3 regions of the Geobacillus sp. YF-1 genome follow, and region 3 is predicted to be linked to each of the others. Evidence: predicted binding sites of a transcription regulator. Region 3 holds the regulator's gene; each other region holds the start of a gene.
The links. Region 3 encodes Rex, which represses fermentation and respiration genes when NADH is low (regulators of the CRP and FNR family bind a similar motif). Its sites were predicted from a motif close to TTGTGAAATATTTCACAA; they were not measured.
Positions count from the first base shown of each region.

Region 1: ACTVIM_RS02750 (L-lactate dehydrogenase) is a predicted target of Rex. The motif match lies at 4,261-4,278, and genes of this name have one in related genera.
Region 2: ACTVIM_RS03030 (cytochrome ubiquinol oxidase subunit I) is a predicted target of Rex. The motif match lies at 2,148-2,165, and genes of this name have one in related genera.

Region 1 is NZ_CP199850.1:558,247-564,744, forward strand. It holds gene ACTVIM_RS02730 (glutamate-1-semialdehyde 2,1-aminomutase) at 66-1,352, opposite strand; gene ACTVIM_RS02735 (ABC transporter ATP-binding protein) at 1,572-2,576, shown strand; gene ACTVIM_RS02740 (ABC transporter permease) at 2,569-3,360, shown strand; gene ACTVIM_RS02745 (ABC transporter permease) at 3,364-4,149, shown strand; gene ACTVIM_RS02750 (L-lactate dehydrogenase) at 4,299-5,252, shown strand; gene ACTVIM_RS02755 (ion channel) at 5,483-5,887, shown strand; gene bcp (thioredoxin-dependent thiol peroxidase) at 5,951-6,427, shown strand.
Region 2 is NZ_CP199850.1:596,908-603,405, reverse strand. It holds gene ACTVIM_RS03035 (cytochrome d ubiquinol oxidase subunit II) at 1-661, opposite strand, end outside; gene ACTVIM_RS03030 (cytochrome ubiquinol oxidase subunit I) at 658-2,004, opposite strand; gene ACTVIM_RS03025 (SpoVR family protein) at 2,288-3,709, opposite strand; gene ACTVIM_RS03020 (DedA family protein) at 3,867-4,472, shown strand; gene ACTVIM_RS03015 (MFS transporter) at 4,503-4,745, opposite strand; gene ACTVIM_RS03010 (YhdB family protein) at 4,931-5,188, shown strand; gene ACTVIM_RS03005 (phospho-sugar mutase) at 5,243-6,498, opposite strand, start outside.
Region 3 is NZ_CP199850.1:252,994-259,491, forward strand. It holds gene ACTVIM_RS01370 (ABC-F family ATP-binding cassette domain-containing protein) at 1-1,316, opposite strand, end outside; gene moaC (cyclic pyranopterin monophosphate synthase MoaC) at 1,415-1,903, shown strand; gene ACTVIM_RS01380 (redox-sensing transcriptional repressor Rex) at 1,919-2,581, shown strand; gene tatA (twin-arginine translocase TatA/TatE family subunit) at 2,578-2,730, shown strand; gene tatC (twin-arginine translocase subunit TatC) at 2,750-3,493, shown strand; gene ACTVIM_RS01395 (YdiK family protein) at 3,817-3,996, opposite strand; gene ACTVIM_RS01400 (lysostaphin resistance A-like protein) at 3,993-4,727, opposite strand; gene groES (co-chaperone GroES) at 5,264-5,548, shown strand; gene groL (chaperonin GroEL) at 5,653-6,498, shown strand, end outside.

The DNA.
Region 1 (6,498 bases), 310 kb from region 3:
TTTCCGCGCGGCGTGCTGGGAACAGCCGCTTTTCGTCCTTCCTGCTTCGGCAAGGAAAGAGGCAGTTACAGTTGTCGGAACGCTTTGCCAACGGCATCGATCGTGTAGGCGATGTCGTCTTCGGTATGAGCGAGGGTGATAAACCATGCTTCATATTTGGACGGTGCAAGATTGATTCCTTGTTTGAGCATGAGCTTGAAAAATTTCGCAAACAACGTGCCGTCGCTGCGCTGGGCTTGCTCATAGTTTTCGACTTTTTCTTCCGTAAAGAAGACGGTGAGCGCACCTTTTAAGCGGTTGACGGTCACCGGCAGGCCGCATTGGCGGGCATGGGCGAGGATGCCTTCTTCGAGCATGGCTCCTAGCCGATCCAGATGTTCGTAGACGCCCTCTTGCTTTAACACTTCAAGGCAGGCGATGCCAGCGAGCATCGACGCCGGGTTGCCGGCCATCGTCCCCGCTTGGTACGCCGGTCCGAGCGGAGCGACTTGTTCCATAATGTCTTGGCGTCCGCCGTATGCGCCGATCGGCAAGCCGCCGCCGATAATTTTCCCCATCGCTGTCAAGTCGGGTTCGATGCCGAGCAAGTTTTGCGCTCCGCCATACATAAAGCGGAAGGCGGTGATCACTTCGTCGTAAATGACAAGCGCCCCTTTTTTGTGGGCCACCTCATTGATCGCTTCTAAAAAGCCTGGCTTTGGCAGAACGATGCCGAAGTTGCCAACGATCGGTTCGACCAATACGGCTGCGACTTGCTCGCCCCAAACGTTCATCGCTTCACGGAACGATTCCGCATCATTGTACGGCACCGTAATCACTTCTTGGGCAATGCTTGGCGGCACGCCAGCTGAATCCGGCGTCCCTAATGTCGATGGTCCTGAGCCGGCGGCGACGAGCACAAGATCTGAATGGCCATGGTAGCAGCCGGCGAATTTCACGATTTTGCTGCGGCCGGTGTAGGCGCGGGCGACGCGGATCGTCGTCATCACCGCTTCCGTTCCTGAGTTGACAAACCGTACTTTTTCAAGCGACGGGATCGCCTCTTTTAACATTTTGGCGAACGTAATCTCATGCGGCGTCGGCGTGCCGTACAGCACCCCGGTCTCGGCGGCGCGGCGGATGGCCGCGGCGATGTGTGGATGGGCGTGGCCGGCGATGATCGGCCCGTAGGCGGCCAAATAGTCGATGTACCGGTTTCCATCTACATCCCAGAAATACGCTCCCTGCGCCCGTTCCATCACGACTGGTGCTCCGCCGCCGACGGCTTTGTATGAGCGGGACGGGCTGTTCACCCCGCCGACAATGTGCTTAAGTGCTTCCTCATAGAATTGTTCTGATTTGGTCCACTGCATCGTTTGATCCTCCTGTTTCCGATAACTGCGCCTTTATTTTACCATAATGGGGTTGTCAGTTGCGGCTAGGGTGTTCGCGCGTACAAACGAGCCCCTTTGGTATGGATGAGACACAAAACAGGTGCAAATGACGATGATTTATGTATAATGAATGGCGATGTAACGGAAAACAGGCAAACCCCTTTGTTAGTCGGCAACTAAAGAGGCGGGAGGAGAAAGATGAACATCATTGAAGTTGAACAGCTGCGAAAAGAATTTAAAGTCCATAGAAGCCGCTCCGGCCTCGTCGGGGCGTTTCGTGATTTATGGACGCGCCGTTACACGACCGTTCGGGCGGTTGACGGCATTTCTTTTGCTGTCAAGCGAGGTGAAATCGTCGGTTATATCGGCGAAAACGGGGCCGGCAAGTCGACGACGATCAAGATGTTGACCGGTATTTTAACCCCGACGTCAGGTCGCATCGTCGTCAACGGGATGAACCCGCATCAAGAGCGGGAGAAATTTGTGCGCACGATCGGCGTTGTGTTCGGCCAGCGCTCGCAATTGTGGTGGGATATCGCGGTTCAAGAATCGTTTCGCTTGTTGAAAAAAGTGTACCGCGTTCCCGATGAACAGTACGACCGCCATATGGGCGAGGTGATCGAGATGCTTGAGATCGGATCGCTGCTTGATAAGCCGGTGCGCAAGCTGTCGCTCGGGCAGCGGATGCGCTGCGAGCTCGCCGCCGCGCTCATTCACAATCCGCCGCTGTTGTTTTTGGACGAGCCGACAATCGGTTTGGATGTGCTTGTTAAGCTCAACATCCGTCAGTTTTTGAAACAGTTGAACGAGCGGTACGGAACGACGATTTTGCTGACGACGCACGACATGTCAGACATCGAGGCGCTGTGCGAGCGGGTGATCATGCTTGACGAAGGAAAAATCATTTATGATGGTTCGCTCGAAACGTTAAAAGAAAAGTGGGGACAAGGAAAACGGGTGGCGTTTACATTCGCAGAAGCAACGGCCGCTCCGCCTTTGCAGGAGCTGACGGTTGGCTTGGATGTCGTCTGGAAAAAAGGAGAGCAGCCGAACATTTGGGTGGCGCACGTTCCATCGGGAGGAGTGCCGGAAGTCGTCAGCCGCGTCGCCGCCCGCTACCCGCTGCAAGATATTCGGATTTATGAAGCGTCGACGGAAGAGATCGTTCGCCACATTTACGAAGAGGGTGCGGTGCATGGATAAGTATATGGAAATGATTCGCATCCGCTTTTTAATGATGCTCGCTTACCGGACCAACTATTATACGGGGATTCTCATTTACGCCATTAACATTGCGGCGTACTACTTCCTTTGGTCGGCCGTTTATGGGGGCAGGCCGTCGATGCAAGGGATGTCGCTTGAGCAAATGACGACGTATGTCGCCATTTCTTGGCTGGCGCGGGCGTTTTATTTTAACAACCTTGACCGCGAAATCGCCATGGAAATCCGGGATGGAAAAGTAGCGGTGGAATTGATCCGCCCGTACAGCTATTTGGGAATGAAAGCGGTGCAAGGGCTTGGCGAGGGGCTGTTCCGCCTGTTCTTTTTATCATTGCCTGGGCTTTTGGTCGTATCGCTTTTTTTGCCGCTGCAGTTTCCAGAACACGCGAAAACGTGGTTCGCCTTCGCTCTGTCGCTTTTATTCAGCTTTATCATTTTTTCCGAGCTGAACTTGCTTGCGGGGGTTGTGACGTTTTTTACGTTCCGCAATGAAGGGTTGCTGCGGGCGAAGCGGTTTATCATCGACTTGTTTTCCGGGTTGATTTTGCCGCTTTCCTTTTATCCAGATTGGGCGCAGCGATGGATGCACTATTTTCCGTTTCAGGCGATCAGCTATATCCCGAGCATGATTGTTACGGAAAGCTTCCAAGGCGCCGCCGCTCGCGACGGCCTGCTCATGCAGGCGGCATGGTGCATCGCGTTGCTGTTCCCGCTTGGATGGTTATGGAGGGCGGCGAAACGGCGTCTCGTTGTGCAAGGAGGGTAAACGTTGTTTTACGTATCGGTGTTTGTTCAATACATGGGGCAATATATGAAGACGAAACTGCAATATCGTGCCGATTTGTTCGTAGAGTGGCTGTCCGACTTGATGGCTCAGGCCGTCAACTTGATCTTTTTGCTCGTTGTGTTCAGCCATACGCCGCTGCTTCACGGTTGGTCGCGCGATGAGATGTTGTTCATTTACGGCTTTTTCCTCGTGCCGTACGCCGTATTTGCGGCCTTTTTCAACTTATGGGATTTTAATGAGCGCTACATTGTCCAAGGCGAAATGGACCGCGTGTTGACGCGCCCGGTGCACAGCCTGTTTCAGATCATTCTCGAGCGAATGGAGCTCGAATCGTTGCTCGGCGCTGTGCCCGGGCTGGTCATTATGGTGTATGCCGGCAGCCGCTTGTCGCTTTCGTTCCATTGGTATGATGCCTTGATGTTTATTTTGCTTGTGGTCGGCGGAGTGTTGATTTATGCCGGCATTTTCATTTCGCTGGCGACGATTAGCTTTTTTGCCGATGCCCGCACATCCATCATGCCGATGATGTACAACATCAGCAGCTATGGCCGCTACCCGGTCGATATTTACCATCGCGTCATCCGCTATATTTTAACGTGGGTGTTGCCGTTTGCCTTCGTCGGCGTCTATCCGGCTTCGTATTTTCTCCGCAAGGAAGAATGGTATGGCTACGCGTTTTTCACTCCGGTCGTCGGCGCCTTGTTTTTTGCCATCGCCGTCATGCTTTGGAACGCTGGGGTGAGGCGGTATCGCGGGACGGGGAGCTGACTGCCCCGTCCGTTTTTTGCTTAACGGAGGCTGTCATAAAAATGCCAAACAACGGCCAAACAATTGCCATAATCGTTTATGCATAGTTCTCGCTTCATCGTGTAAAATAATTTGTGAATATATTCACAATCATGAGGAGGGAGACAGCGATGAAAAACGGAGGAGGAAATCGCGTGGCGGTCATCGGCACCGGATTGGTCGGCGCCAGTTATGCTTTTGCTTTATTGAACCAAGGGATTGCCGATGAAATTGTGCTCATCGATGCGAACGAAAATAAAGCTGCGGGCGATGCGATGGATTTCAACCATGGGAAAGTGTTTGCGCCGAAGCCCACGGACATTTGGCATGGCGATTACCGCGACTGCCGCGACGCTGATTTAGTCGTCATTTGCGCCGGCGCCAATCAACAACCAGGCGAGACGCGGCTTGATCTAGTGGATAAAAATATCGCCATTTTCCGCTCGATCGTTGAATCGGTTATGGCATCCGGGTTTCAAGGATTGTTTCTTGTCGCCACCAATCCGGTTGATATTTTAACATATGCGACGTGGAAGTTCAGCGGCCTGCCGCCAGAACGAGTAATCGGATCGGGCACGATTTTGGACACCGCCCGCTTTCGCTTTTTATTAGGCGAGTATTTCGCCATCGCCCCGACGAATGTCCACGCCTACATTATCGGGGAACACGGCGATACCGAGCTTCCGGTCTGGAGCCAGGCTGACATCGGCGGGGTGCCGATCCGCAAGTGGATCGAATCGAAAGGAGAACAGGCAAGGGAGGATTTGGAGCGCATTTTTGCCAACGTTCGTGACGCTGCTTATCAAATTATCGAGAAAAAAGGAGCGACATACTACGGCATCGCCATGGGGCTTGCCCGCGTGACGCGCGCCATTTTGCATAACGAAAATGCCATTTTGACCGTCTCGGCTTATTTGGACGGCTTATACGGTGAACGCGACGTCTATATCGGTGTACCAGCGGTCATCAACCGTAATGGCATCCGCGAAGTGATTGAAATCGAGCTGGACGATCACGAGCAAACTTGGTTTCACCACAGCGCCGCGACGCTGAAAGAGGTGCTGGCCCGCTTCTTTTTCCGGTGAGGAGTCGCCATGACAACGCGATTTGCGCCTCACTGAGCTGGCTGCCCGCTTTTTTTTCCAGTGAGGAGTGCGTTCGGTCAAAATGACAACTGGCCATTTGACTGGATGAGCCACTCGACAGACGGCGCCTTGGTGCGGTCGGTTGGTTTCACTCCCCGCTGGTTCCTCCCCGTCATAATTGCTTGTCCGGCCACGTATATATGAACAACGGACAAAGATGGGGGGATGCGATGGATTACGCCTTCCTCGGAGTGATTGCCGCCGTCCTCCTAGGCTGTATCACCTCGCTTTGGACGGCGCGCGTGCAAGCGACGCACCGGCTTTCGCTCGACAGCTTATGGGTGCTTGTTCAGTGGTACGTAACGATGATGCTTGGGTTTGCTATGATTTACATGATTTTGCAGATCAACGGCCATCAAGTGTTTACTCCGTCTCCGAACAGTGCCACAGGAGAACGTCTCGCTTTGCTTGAGGATAGCTTGTACTTAAGCGGTATGACGCTCTTATCCGTCGGGTACGGGGATGTGACCCCGATCGGCATCGGGCGGTGGATCGCCATTGCCGAAGCGCTTCTCGGCTACATTATGCCTGCTGTCATTGTCACGCGCACTGTATTTGACTGGGACCATCGCTGACAGTTGCAAATTCTCTTCGTCTTCGCTACGCTAAAAGAAAACATCGAAGACGGAGGGAATGCCATGACGGCAGTGATTGGCCAGCCAGCCCCGGATTTCACTTTGCCAGCAAGCAACGGGGAAATGGTGTCGCTTTCCGATTTTCGCGGTCAGTATGTCATTCTTTATTTTTATCCAAAGGACATGACGCCCGGGTGCACGACCGAGGCATGCGATTTTCGCGACCGCTATGAACGGTTTAACGAATTGAATGCCGTCATCTTAGGGGTGAGCACAGACCCAGTCAAGCGGCATGAAACGTTCGTTGAGAAGTATGAATTGCCGTTTTTGCTTCTTTCCGATGAGCAGCATCAGGTGGCAGAACTGTATGGGGTCTGGAAGAAAAAGCGGAATTTTGGCAAAGAATACATGGGCATCGAGCGCTCGACGTTCATTATCGCCCCCGATGGAACATTGGTCAAAGAATGGCGCGGGGTGAAAGTAAAGGGGCACGTCGATGAGACGCTCGCGCAGGTGGCCCGATTGGCCTCATCTAGGTAAGCGTCCAAGCAAGAACAACGTTTTTGCGTATGATGCATAGTAACCTCCTCAAATGAATGAATTGTGGCGGG
Region 2 (6,498 bases), 340 kb from region 3:
GGAGCTGATAAATAATGAGCAGCGCTGACAACATCGTCGGCCCGCTCCAAAGAAGAGCGTAGCGGCGCAACAGCGCCCGCGCTCGTTCATCCTTGGCCGCGTCCGCATAATACGTTAAGAAAACGGCAGAAATGTAAAGAACGCTCGTCACGCTTAACAGCACAATGCTCCATGACAACGGGCTTGCAAACAGCTTCCCATAATCAAGCGCAACACCTGAAGCGCCTGCCTCTACAAACCCGCCTTCGGAAATCGTCAGCACGATAGACAGCGAGGCCGGGATCAACAGCCCTGTCAATCCATAAGCGATTAAATACCAGTTCCGTTCCGTCCCCCCATACGTATGAAACGCGTAGTACGAGCCGCGAATAGCTAACAAAATGATCGAGATGCTCGCCGGGACAAGCAAAATAGAACCGTAATAATACGCCGTTTTCGGAAAAAAGCCGACCATGCCGACAAAGAAAAAGACAAGAAAGACGTTCGTCACTTCCCAGACAGGGGAAAGATAGCGCTGAATGATGCGGTGCAAAAGATGCTGTTTGTTTGCCCAATGACTATAGGCGCTAAAAAACCCAGCCCCGAAATCAATCGAAGCAACGAGAATGTACCCGAACAAAAACAGCCATAACACCGAGATGCCAATGACTTCGAGCGTCATGGCGCCACCTCCCCGTTATTGGCCCGCTCTGCCAGCTCCCGCTCAACCGGGTTGCGGCGGAACATACGGACGAGCACTGTTGCGCTTGCAATCACCAACACGGTATACAAAAGGCAAAACAACACAAGCATCGTATCAACATGCGCAGACGATGTCGCTCCTTCCGCCGTTTTCATATAGCCGCGCAAAATCCACGGCTGCCGCCCGACTTCCGCTAAGTACCATCCCGCCTCAATCGCGACCATCGCCAGTGGCCCTCCCGCCACCAACAGTCCAAAAAACCATTTTTTCACTGTCCATTTCCAGCGAAACATCGATCCGAGCCAATATGCGGCTGCGACCACCATTAAAAACACCCCGATCGTGACCATCACATCGAATAAATAATGAATGGATAGCGGCGGACGCTCATCTTCCGGAATATCATTCAACCCAGTCACAACCGCCGCGGGATGGTTATGAGCCAAAATGCTAAGGGCGTATGGAATTTTCAAGGCATATTTCACTTCCCCGTCTTCTCCAAGCGCACCGAACAGGATCAACGGCGCATGGGAGCCCGTTTCAAAATGCCATTCGGCGGCCGCCAGCTTTTCCGGCTGGTATTCGGCTAAAAATTTGCCCGATAAGTCACCAACCAATGCACTGGCTACCGAAAAAATAAACGCCGTTTTCATCGTTAAATGAAGCGCCTTGCGATGATAAATGTGACAATTGCCTTTCCATAAATGCCAAGCGGCGAGCGAAGCAAGCACGAATGCTGACGTCATATACGCCGTCGCCAGCACATGGGCGACTTTCGTCGGCATCGCTGGGTTGAACATCGCCGCGATCGGATCGATGTTGACAAGCTCGCCGTTTTTCACCTCAAACCCTTGCGGCGTATTCATAAAGGCATTCACTATCGTAATAAACATCGCTGATGCCGAAGAGCCGATCGCCACCGGGATAAGCAAAAGCAAATGTTTTTTCTGATTTTCAAACCGATCCCATGTATACAAATAAATACCGAGGAAAATCGCTTCAAAAAAGAAGGCGAACGTCTCCATAAACAGCGGCAAGCTGATCACTTGGCCAGCCAGCTGCATAAAGTTCGGCCATAAAAGCGACAGCTGCAAACCGATCGCGGTTCCTGTCACCACGCCGACCGCTACGGTGATGACAAAGCCGCGCGTCCAGCGGCGAGCGAGCAAAATGTAATGCATATCGTTTTTGCGAATCCCAATCCATTGGGCAATCGCGATCATCAGCGGAACTCCAACACCAATCGTGGCATAAATGATATGAATCGTCAGCGTCAATTCCGTCAAAATACGGCTAAGCAGCACCGGATCGTAGCCGTTCACGATTTATCCCCCCTTACGAAAACAAACGGCCAATCAAGGAAAGCAAGACAACAGCTGCAACAGCAAAGCTAACGAACGCAAGCGTTTTTTCGTGTCGCTTCCACATATCCATCCTCCCGACAAACCATCAATGAATAAAGAATTTGTGATAAGTTTCACAAAATCATCTACTGCTTATTATTTCATAAAATGATGGGCACTGTATGAACTAATTTCGAATAATTTGTGTCGTTTTTCACATATTCATCGTGACAAACAAAAAAGCAGGATGCCCCTGCCTTTGTCACAAATATTTTCGATGCACCGTTTTCCCGTCATACGTAAACAACATCGACTTTTCCTCGACGACCGTCTCCATATGAACTGGACGGCCCCACAACTGATAAATGTACGGGAGCACCTTTTCCAAATACTTCAAGTCGAGTTCGATCCCTTCATACCAATGTTTTAAATACAACTCGCCGTTGCGCATATAATCGCCGTCATTGACTGTGATATACGGGAATCCGCCGTTGACTCGCATGCTGACGAGTTGATCGCGGATAGTCTCCCAGTTTTTGTCGACGATTTTATATTCTTTTCCTTGTTTCTGGAACAAATACATATCTTCGCGCATGACGAGCTCTTTCGTCAAATAGTTGCGCAGAAACGAAATGTCCGACTCCAGTTCGCGCACTTCAAAAATTTTCGCCCGCCCCGATCCGGGTTTGACACCGTATTTTTTCATCTCCTCGGTCGGGTTGTTCCAACGTTCTTCAATGTCTTCGAAAATTTTCAACCCTAAATAGTACGGGTTAATGCCGGTGCGCGACGGCTGCACGACGTTGGCATTCAGTTTCGCAAATTCAATCGCCTCATCGCTCGTCAAGTCCATCTCGCGCAAAATGCGCTGATGCCAATACGTCGCCCAGCCTTCGTTCATGATTTTCGTCTCGAGCTGCGGCCAGAAATACAACATTTCTTCGCGCATCATCGTCAAAATGTCGCGCTGCCAGTCCTCCAGCTCACGGCTGTATTCTTCAATGAACAACAGCACATCTTTTTCCGGCTGCGGCGGAAACTTGCGCCGTTTTTTGCGCGGCGGCGTTTTTGGCTTGTTTCGTTCATCAAGCGACCAGAGATCGTCATACGGCGTTGACGCTTTCGCCTCCTCTTCCTCTTCGTACACTTCCGTATCTTCCCACGTCCACGACAGTTTCGGCCGCAAGAGCGAGGGATCGATATGCTCTTGAATCGCCAAGACGGCGTCTAAAAATTTCTCCACTTCCAGTTTTCCGTATTGATGTTCGTAATGCTTGATTCGCTCTGCTGTCGCCGCCATGCTTTCCACCATATCGCGCTTTGTGTTGCTGAAGCGGACGTTGTTTTTGAAAAAGTCGCTATGCGCCAACACATGGGCGACGATCAGTTTGTTTTGGATCAGCGTATTCGTATCAAGCAAAAACGCGTAGCAAGGGTCCGAGTTGATGACGAGTTCGTAAATTTTGCTTAACCCTAAGTCGTAATGCAGTTTCATTTTGTAAAACTGTTTGCCAAAGCTCCAATGGGAAAATCGCGTTGGCATGCCGTAGGCGCCAAACGTGTAAATAATGTCCGCCGGGCAAATTTCATAGCGCATTGGATAAAAATCAAGGCCAAATCCTTCGGCAATTTCCGTAATCTCCGCAATCGCCCGCTCCAGCTCTTTCAGCTCGTCCTGCCGCATCCAATCCCCCCTTTTCTTCTTACCACAATGTATGAGGGAAACGGCGGTTTGATACGTTCGATCGTTTGGCATGAACGCGCAGCGCCCCATTTTCATTTGGGGACCGTTGGCTTATAATGGTCATATACAAGAAATTGCGGCAAAGCGTGGTGGTTATTTGCAACATTATTTGCACCATCTCATCGACCATTTCGGCTATATCGGCATTATGATCGCGCTCATGCTTGGCATCGTAGGGCTGCCGATTCCTGATGAATTGCTGCTGACCTATGCCGGCTACCGCGTATCGACCGGTTCGTTTTCCTATCCGCTCGCTTTCCTTTTTTGCTGGCTTGGCGCCGTTATAGGCATCTCGCTCAGCTACACGCTCGGAATTACGCTTGGGTTACCGTTTTTACACCGATTTGGTCCTAAGCTCCACGTAACGGAAAAACGGCTCGAGCAAACGAAAGCGCTGTTTGTGAAACTCGGTCCAACTGTCCTGTTCATTTGCTATTTCATCCCCGGCGTTCGGCATCTCGCCGCTTTTTGGGCCGGGACGAACGCCTACCAATGGCGAAAGTTTGCCCTATTTGCCTACAGCGGAGCCATGGTGTGGGTGGCGGTGTTTTTGACGATTGGCGCTTATTTTGAAAGCCGCTGGACGGCCGTCAAACAATACCTCCACGCCTATCGCCCGTTTTTTCTTCTCGCCTTCGTGATCGCTTTCAGCTTCGCCCTCTTCTGGTGGCGGGCGCAGCAAAAACGAAAAACACCGGACTGAACGCCGGTGTTTTTCGTTTTTCGGCTCCTGCTATACGTGTTTAGTCGAATCACGGCGATACGTTTCCATGAGCAGGCCCATGAACAAGCCGAACCCGAACATCACCATCGAAGCGCCGATAATTCCAAGGCTGACAATGGTAAGAAAAAAGTCTTTGTTGTAAGCGTTTGCGATAAAACTGAGCAAAAAAAGCGCTGTTCCGACCGTTAAGCCGACGGACGCCATCCATTTGCACATGTTGGTCATTTGTTGTCCTTCATGTCGTTGATTCATCTCATCATCCCCTTACTTAGAGGATACTATTCTTGTCACAAAATTGCAATATTTTCTTTTCTTTTTTCTCCTCCGTTTCGGGTATAATTTATATTTTGCCTTCTGTCACAACATTTACAGGGCAACAAAAACGGAGGGCGTCATACACTAACAATGACTCCTTCCCGATAAAGGAGGCATGCCGCTTGAACACCGTCGACTACGATAAAGCGCTCTATTACACGCATCGCTCGGAGTGGGATAATTTGCTGATTTTAATGGTGCGCACGCCCGATGATATGCTATCCAAAAAAATCGAAAAGTTCCTTCACGCTTATAATTTCGAGCATGATTACTCGATCATTCAAGAGCGGCTCCACGCTCTGTTGCGCTACATCGATCATGCCCTTGAAGTCAGCGAACAACAAATGGGGACGGAGGCGTACGCCCATTTTTACTCCTAAAGCAAGCGGGGAATTGGTTTTTCGTCCAATTCCCCGCCGCTGTTTGTCCGCCCGTTACGGAGCGTAAGAAGGCGACACCGCGCGCAAGACGTCGTGCACTCGCCGCATGACGGCACCCGTCAGCGCGGCCAACTTCTCCTCGCTGTCTTGGAGCGATGTCCCTTTCACACCAAAGTACGCTTTCATTTTCGGTTCCGTCCCTGACGGACGCAAACAAAACCACGAGCCATCCTCCAATACGTATTTCAACACGTTCGAAGCCGGAAGGGTGAGCGCCGTTTTCTCTCCGGTGACTGTGTTCGTCCGCTCCCTTGTTTTGTAATCCTCGATCACCGTCACCTTTTTCCCCGCGACCTCCACCGGCGGCTGCTGCCGGAACGAAGCCAAAATCGCGGCGATCGCCTCCGCTCCTTCTTTCCCCTTTAACGTGAGCGATTGTTGCCCTTCACGATAGTAGCCGTATTTGGCAAACAATTGAAGAAGCCCTTCATACAACGACAGCCCTTGCTGCTTGTAAAAGGCGCACACTTCCGCCGCCAGAACAGCCGCCTGCACGGCATCTTTATCGCGAACGAAGTCGCCGATCAAATACCCGTAGCTTTCTTCATACCCGAACTGGAACACATACTGTCCCGTCTGTTCGTATTCCTTGATTTTTTCCCCAATGAATTTGAACCCGGTCAGCGTATCGACCGTCTCCAAACCGAACGAGGCGGCGATCGCCCGCCCAAACTCGGACGTGACAATCGTCTTTAAGACGACCCCATTGGGTGGAAGCAACCCCTTTTCTTTGCGCTGCGACAGTAAATAATGAAGCAGCAGCGCGCCCGTTTGGTTGCCGGTTAAGACGATGTACTCCCCTTCCCCATTTTTTACCGCAATACCGAGCCGATCCGCGTCCGGATCAGTGGCGATGAGCAGATCGGCGTTCACTTGTTCGCCAAGCTCGATCGCCATGGCAAACGCTGCATGCTCTTCCGGATTGGGCGAAGCGACGGTTGAAAAGTTCGGATCCGGCTGTTCTTGTTCCTTGACGACAAAGACGTTTTGGTAACCGAGCTCGGCGAGCGCGCGACGCACCGGCTTGTTTGCCGTGCCGTGAAGGGGCGTAAACACGATCGTCATCTTTGTTTCTTTGGCCAGCTCCGGATGCAGCGAAATCGTTTTGACAGCGTCAATGTACGCGTCATCGATTTCTTTGCCGATAATCCGAATCAGTCCTTTTTGCTTTAATACTTCCTCATCCTCAACACAAACAGCGAGCTCATTCTCGACTTCATTGACATAACGGATGACCTCATCGGCGACAG
Region 3 (6,498 bases):
CCCGAAAACAGGAAGTTGCCGAGTATCGTTCGGATTTCTTTTTCTGTTTTAAGGGGGGAAGCATCCCATAATTCGTCAATGACTCGTTTATTAGACGACAGGTCGGCTTGATCTTGATCATAATATCCGATTTGGACGTTCGTGCCGTAGCGCAAATGTCCGGCTTGAATGGGAAGCTGCCCGGCGATGGCTTTCAACAGTGTAGATTTGCCGATGCCGTTTGGACCGACCAACGCGACGCTTTCGCCGCGGGCGATGTGGAAGCTGATATGACGAATGACCGGCTCGTTCCGGTAAACGACGGCCACGTCTTCAGCGATGAGCACTTGTTGACCGCTTGGTCGTTCGATCGTGAAAGAAAATGATGCCGATTTTTCCTCTCCGACAGGCCGTTCCATTCGCTCCATTTTCTCCAGCTGTTTTCGCCGGCTTTGCGCCCGCTTGGCCGTCGAGGCGCGGGCGATGTTGCGCTGAATAAACTCTTGCAATCGGGCGATTTCTTCCTGTTGTTTTTCATATCGCTGTAGCTCTTGCTCATATTGCTGCGCTTTCAGTTCCAGATAGCGGCTGTAGTTGCCGTTGTACGTCCGCAGCTTGGCGTTGGACAGCTCGTACACGTGATTGGCAACTTTGTCGAGAAAGTATCGGTCATGGGAGACGAGCAAGAGGGCGCCCGGATATGCCTGCAAATACTGTTCCAGCCAAGCGAGTGTGTCCAAGTCTAAATGGTTGGTCGGTTCGTCTAAAATCAGCAAATCCGGCTTGGACAACAGCAGCTTTCCGAGAGCGAGCCGTGTTCGCTGTCCGCCGCTTAACGAAGAGACCGGCGTTGTTTGATAATCGTATGAAGAAAATTGCAATCCGTGCAAGACGGAACGAATGTCGGCCTCATATTGATAGCCGCCTTGTTCCTTATACTGCTCTTGCAGTTCATCGTACATTTTCAGCGTTTTTTCATAGCGGACGGGATCGGCGAGCACATCGGGATCGCCAAGCTGAGAGCCGAGCGCGGCCAGCTGTTGTTCCATCGCTTGAAGCGGTGCGAACACGTCGAGCATTTCCTCCCAAATGGAGCGTGATGATTCCAACCCGCTCTGTTGTGCCAAATAGCCGATTTTGAGATGGTTTGGCTTGATGATTTCACCGCTGTCAAAAGATAGTTCGCCGGCGATGATTTTTAATAATGTCGATTTTCCCGCTCCGTTTCGGCCGACAAGGGCGATGCGGTCGCGGGACTGTATTTCTAGTTTAATATTCGATAAAATAAGGTCAGCGCCAAAATATTTCGTGAGTCCACGCACTTGCAAAATCATCATGTCGGTTCACCTCTCGGAATAGTTTAACGTATGTTGCTCAGACGGTCAAAGACAGAAGGAGAAAAATCATGTATAGTGTAGACATGGAGGAGATGGCTTTGTCATCGTTTACCCATTTTAATGAAGAGGGACGCGCGAAGATGGTCGATATCACGGACAAAGAAGAGACGGTCAGGGTCGCGGTGGCGCGAACGAGTGTCACTGTCAGCCAAGAAATTTATGAAAAAATCAAAGGCCGTGACATTAAAAAAGGGGATGTGCTGGCCGTCGCCCAAGTGGCAGGGGTCATGGCGGCCAAAAAAACGGCTGACCTGATCCCGATGTGCCACCCGCTGATGCTAAAGAGCGTCGATTTCACGTTTTCTTGGGAGCATGAAGAAACCGAGCCTCGTCTTGTCATTACAGCGACCGTGAAAACGAAAGGGAGCACGGGGGTGGAAATGGAAGCGCTGACGGCCGTTTCGGTTTGTGCGTTGACGGTATACGACATGTGTAAGGCGCTCGACAAAGGGATGACGATCGGTCCGACGTATTTGGTCGAAAAAACGGGCGGGAAATCCGGCCATTATCGACGGAAAACCGATTAGCTAGGGGATGAGACAATGAGCAATGAACAACCGAAAATTCCGCAAGCGACGGCTAAGCGGCTGCCGCTTTATTACCGATTTTTAAAGAACTTGCATGCATCAGGAAAGCAGCGCGTCTCTTCCGCTGAGCTGAGCGAGGCGGTGAAAGTCGATCCAGCGACGATCCGCCGCGATTTTTCGTATTTTGGCGCGCTCGGCAAAAAAGGATACGGGTATAATGTCCATTATTTGTTGTCGTTTTTTCGCCAAACGTTGGAAGAGGATGAAGTGACTGAAGTGGCGCTGTTTGGAGTCGGCAATTTAGGCACCGCTTTTTTAAACTATAATTTTTCGAAAAACAATAACACGAAAATTGTGATGGCGTTCGATGTTGATAAGCAAAAAGTAGGGACGACAGTCGGCGGCGTGCCCGTCTATCATCTCGATGAGCTGGAAGAACGGCTGCGCGGCGACATTCCGGTCGCTATTTTAACCGTGCCGGCCTCCGCGGCTCAGGCGTTGACCGATCGCCTTGTCGCCCAAGGGATTAAAGGAATTTTAAACTTTACTCCGGCGCGGCTGAACGTGCCTGACCATATTCGCGTTCACCACATCGATTTGGCCATTGAGCTGCAATCGCTCGTGTACTTTTTGAAAAACTATCCATCGCCATCGGCAAAAGGAGAGAATCATTCATGAAATATGTATTGCTGGCTGTTTTGATTTTGCTGTTGTTTGGCACGAAAAAGCTGCCGGAACTAGGGCGTTCGTTTGGCGAGTCGCTGCGCGAGTTCAAAGACGCCACCAAGGGTCTTGCGGATGAGGACGAAACGAAAACCGACCGGTGATAAGGCGGGATGAGGAACCATGAATGACAAAGAGATGTCAGTGTATGAACACCTCGGTGAGCTGCGAAAGCGGCTGATCATTGTGCTCGTTTTTTTCGCCGCGGCGTTGGCGGCGAGCTTCTTTTTCGTCGATGATGTCATTATTTATTTGCAACGAACGGCTGAGACAAAGCAGCTGACCATGAACGCCTTTCGCCTGACCGATCCGATCAAAGTATACTTTCAGTTTGCTTTTGTCATTGCCGCCGTGCTGACGTCTCCGGTGCTGCTGTATCAAATTTGGGCGTTTGTCAGCCCCGGTCTGTATGAAAAAGAGCGGAAGGTAACGCTAAGCTATATTCCGGCATCGATTGTTCTTTTTTTGGGCGGTGTCAGCTTTGCCTATTTCGTTTTGTTTCCATTTGTCGTTCGATTTATGAACCAGCTGGCTGAACAGCTGGGGGTCCAGCAAATGATCGGCATTAACGAATATTTCCAGTTTCTGCTTCAGCTTGTGCTGCCGTTTGGCGTTGTGTTTCAGTTGCCGATCGTGGTGCTGTTTTTCACCCGCTTAGGGCTTATCACGCCGCAGTTTCTTGTTCGCGTTCGCAAGTATGCGTATTTGGTGCTGTTAATTATCGCGGCGATTATCACGCCGCCCGATGTGTTGTCGCAAGTGATCGTCATGATTCCGCTCACGCTTTTGTATGAAGGGAGCATTTGGATCGCAAAAATCGGCTACCGGAAGGCGCGATCAGCGGCGGAACAAGGAGACAACGAGTAAAGCGGCGCACGGCCAAAGCGATTTTTAAACAAAAAATTCCATGGACAGCGTCCACTCGGGGGGAAAATCTCGCGCCGGTCCGGCATTTTCACGGGAAAGATCCATGGGCAAGCTGTGATCTGCCCTCCACTTGGAGGGTGAAAATCTCGCGTCAGTCCGGCATTTTCACGGGAAAGATCCATGGGCAAGCTGTGATCTGCCCTCCAGACGGGGATGAAAATCGCCGCTTGCCGACGGGGATGTTCGCGGGAAACAGATCGAGGGAGCACGGATGGGCATATCATAAAAAGAGGTGTCCCGATCGTACGTTTGGGGCACCTTCTTTATCGCTTCGGGGTAAAAAGCAGACGAAAGGCGGTTCCGAAATCAAAAGCCGCCAACGCCGCCAAGGCGATGGTCGAAACGTTCCAAATCGTTTCATGCGCGCTTTGGATCGCCAAATACGTAAACAGCAAACCTAGAAGGAAATAGGGCAATGAGAAGAGTCGAGGGTGGCGCGTCATAACCATGCCCCCCAAATCGTCAGCGGCAATTCCGGCTGGCGCATCATTTTTTCCATTTCATCAGCCAGTAGCATCTGCACAACGACGACGAACGTGTTCATCGCCACATGGGCGAACATCGGCACGAAAATGCGGCCGGTTTTCGCATATAAAAAGGCGAACGTCAGACCGATCGCTGTATACAAAAGCAAATGCTCCAGCTCCATATGGGCGATGGCGAAAAGAAGCGAGCTTGCGAGCGCGGCCGGCCAAAAGCGGTATTTTTCATAAAGCGATCCAAAAATGATTTTGCGGAAAACGAGTTCTTCCAAAATCGGGCCGATGACCGAAGCGACAATGACTAGCAGCGGTGTCAAGCGAATGATCTCAATGATTTGTCTTGTGTTCTCCGATCCTGGTTCAATGCCGAGCAGCCGCCATTCGATATTGACGGCGATGCTTTGGGCGACAAGCGCCAAAAATACGCCTAAAAATGCCCACATCCACGATGAAGCGAGCGGCATCTGCCGCATGTTTCGCTCAGGGCGGGCGCGGCGAAGCAGCCATAAAATAATGACAAACGCTGTCAAAAAGCTGATGACCGCCCAATATCCAGAAGCGATTTTTGTAGCTTCGCTGGGGGTTTCCGCGCTTGACCCGACGCCGAGGGCGCATAGAAGCGGCACGCCGGCAAAAGCGGACAGCTGCATGGCAATATAGGTGATCAGCACGTACCAGTCATGACGTTTCAAGTTTTCTTACCCCTTTATTCAAAATATATCCGTATTGTAGCATATGTTTGGCGAAATGATAAGAAAAGCGCGTTGGTTCAATCCAACGGCAAACGGGACAAAAAAACAGCCGCCGGGTGTTTATTGGCGCTGGAAATGTGCAATAATGAAAACGGATTTTGCGCCGCCGGCTTGAGAAGCTAGCCGTCGTCCCGCCCGGTTGCCCTTCAGCTGCCGGCATGTTTCTGTCACGCCGGAAGCGTGGAAACGAACGAGACCGCTTGTCGGTGGAACAATGCGCTGCCCGCGCGTTTCTGTCACGCCCGAAGCAGCGGTTTTGGGCGAAATGCTGCCGGTTGGTGGAGGACGGGTGTTTTTTGCCGGTCTTCGGGGCGACCGATTGGCTCGTGTGGCGTCAAAAAGAAAAGCCGCTATTTTTTTGAATTTCCCACTTGCAAAACGGAAAGAAGTTCATTAATATTATAAGTGTGTTAGCACTCAATAAAGATGAGTGCTAATAAGAACGGCGAAAACTATCGTTAAGGAGGTTGTTTCCCGTGTTGAAGCCATTAGGCGATCGCATTGTCATTGAAGTCGTGGAAACAGAAGAAAAAACGGCAAGCGGCATCGTGTTGCCGGATACGGCGAAAGAAAAGCCGCAAGAAGGCCGTGTTGTCGCCGTTGGTGCAGGCCGCGTGCTCGATAACGGCCAACGCGTTGCACCGGAAGTTGAAGTCGGCGACCGCATCATCTTCTCGAAATACGCGGGCACAGAAGTGAAATACGACGGCAAAGAGTACTTAATTTTGCGCGAAAGCGACATTTTGGCTGTCATTCGCTAATCTATGCGCCGATTAAATAAAACATACGTAAAACTCACTGATACTTAACGTTCGCTTCATGCACGTGTTGCAATTTCATCCATATTGTAAGGAGGTAACGGGGTATGGCAAAACAAATCAAGTTCAGCGAAGAAGCGCGCCGTGCGATGTTGCGCGGGGTGGACAAACTCGCAGACGCCGTGAAAGTCACGTTAGGTCCGAAAGGCCGCAACGTCGTATTGGAGAAAAAATTTGGTTCGCCGCTCATCACGAATGACGGCGTCACGATCGCGAAAGAAATCGAACTCGAAGATCCGTTTGAAAACATGGGCGCGAAATTGGTCGCTGAAGTCGCCAGCAAAACGAACGACATCGCTGGGGACGGGACGACAACCGCTACGGTATTGGCTCAAGCGATGATCCGCGAAGGGCTGAAAAACGTGGCTGCCGGTGCGAACCCGATGGGCATCCGCCGCGGGATTGAAAAAGCGGTTGCGGTTGCCGTTGAAGAATTAAAAGCCATCTCCAAACCGATCAAAGGAAAAGAATCGATCGCCCAAGTCGCTGCGATTTCGGCTGCTGACGAAGAAGTCGGCCAATTGATCGCTGAAGCGATGGAACGCGTCGGCAACGACGGTGTCATCACGCTGGAAGAATCGAAAGGCTTCACGACGGAACTCGACGTTGTCGAAGGGATGCAATTCGACCGCGGTTACGTTTCGCCGTACATGATTACAGATACGGAAAAAATGGAAGCTGTTCTCGAAAATCCGTACATTTTGATTACGGACAAAAAAGTATCGAGCATCCAAGAGTTGCTGCCGGTTCTTGAACAAGTCGTTCAACATGGCCGTCCGCTCTTGATCATCGCCGAAGATGTCGAAGGCGAAGCGCTCGCGACGCTCGTTGTCAACAAACTGCGCGGCACGTTCAATGCCGTTGCCGTCAAAGCGCCTGGCTTCGGCGATCGC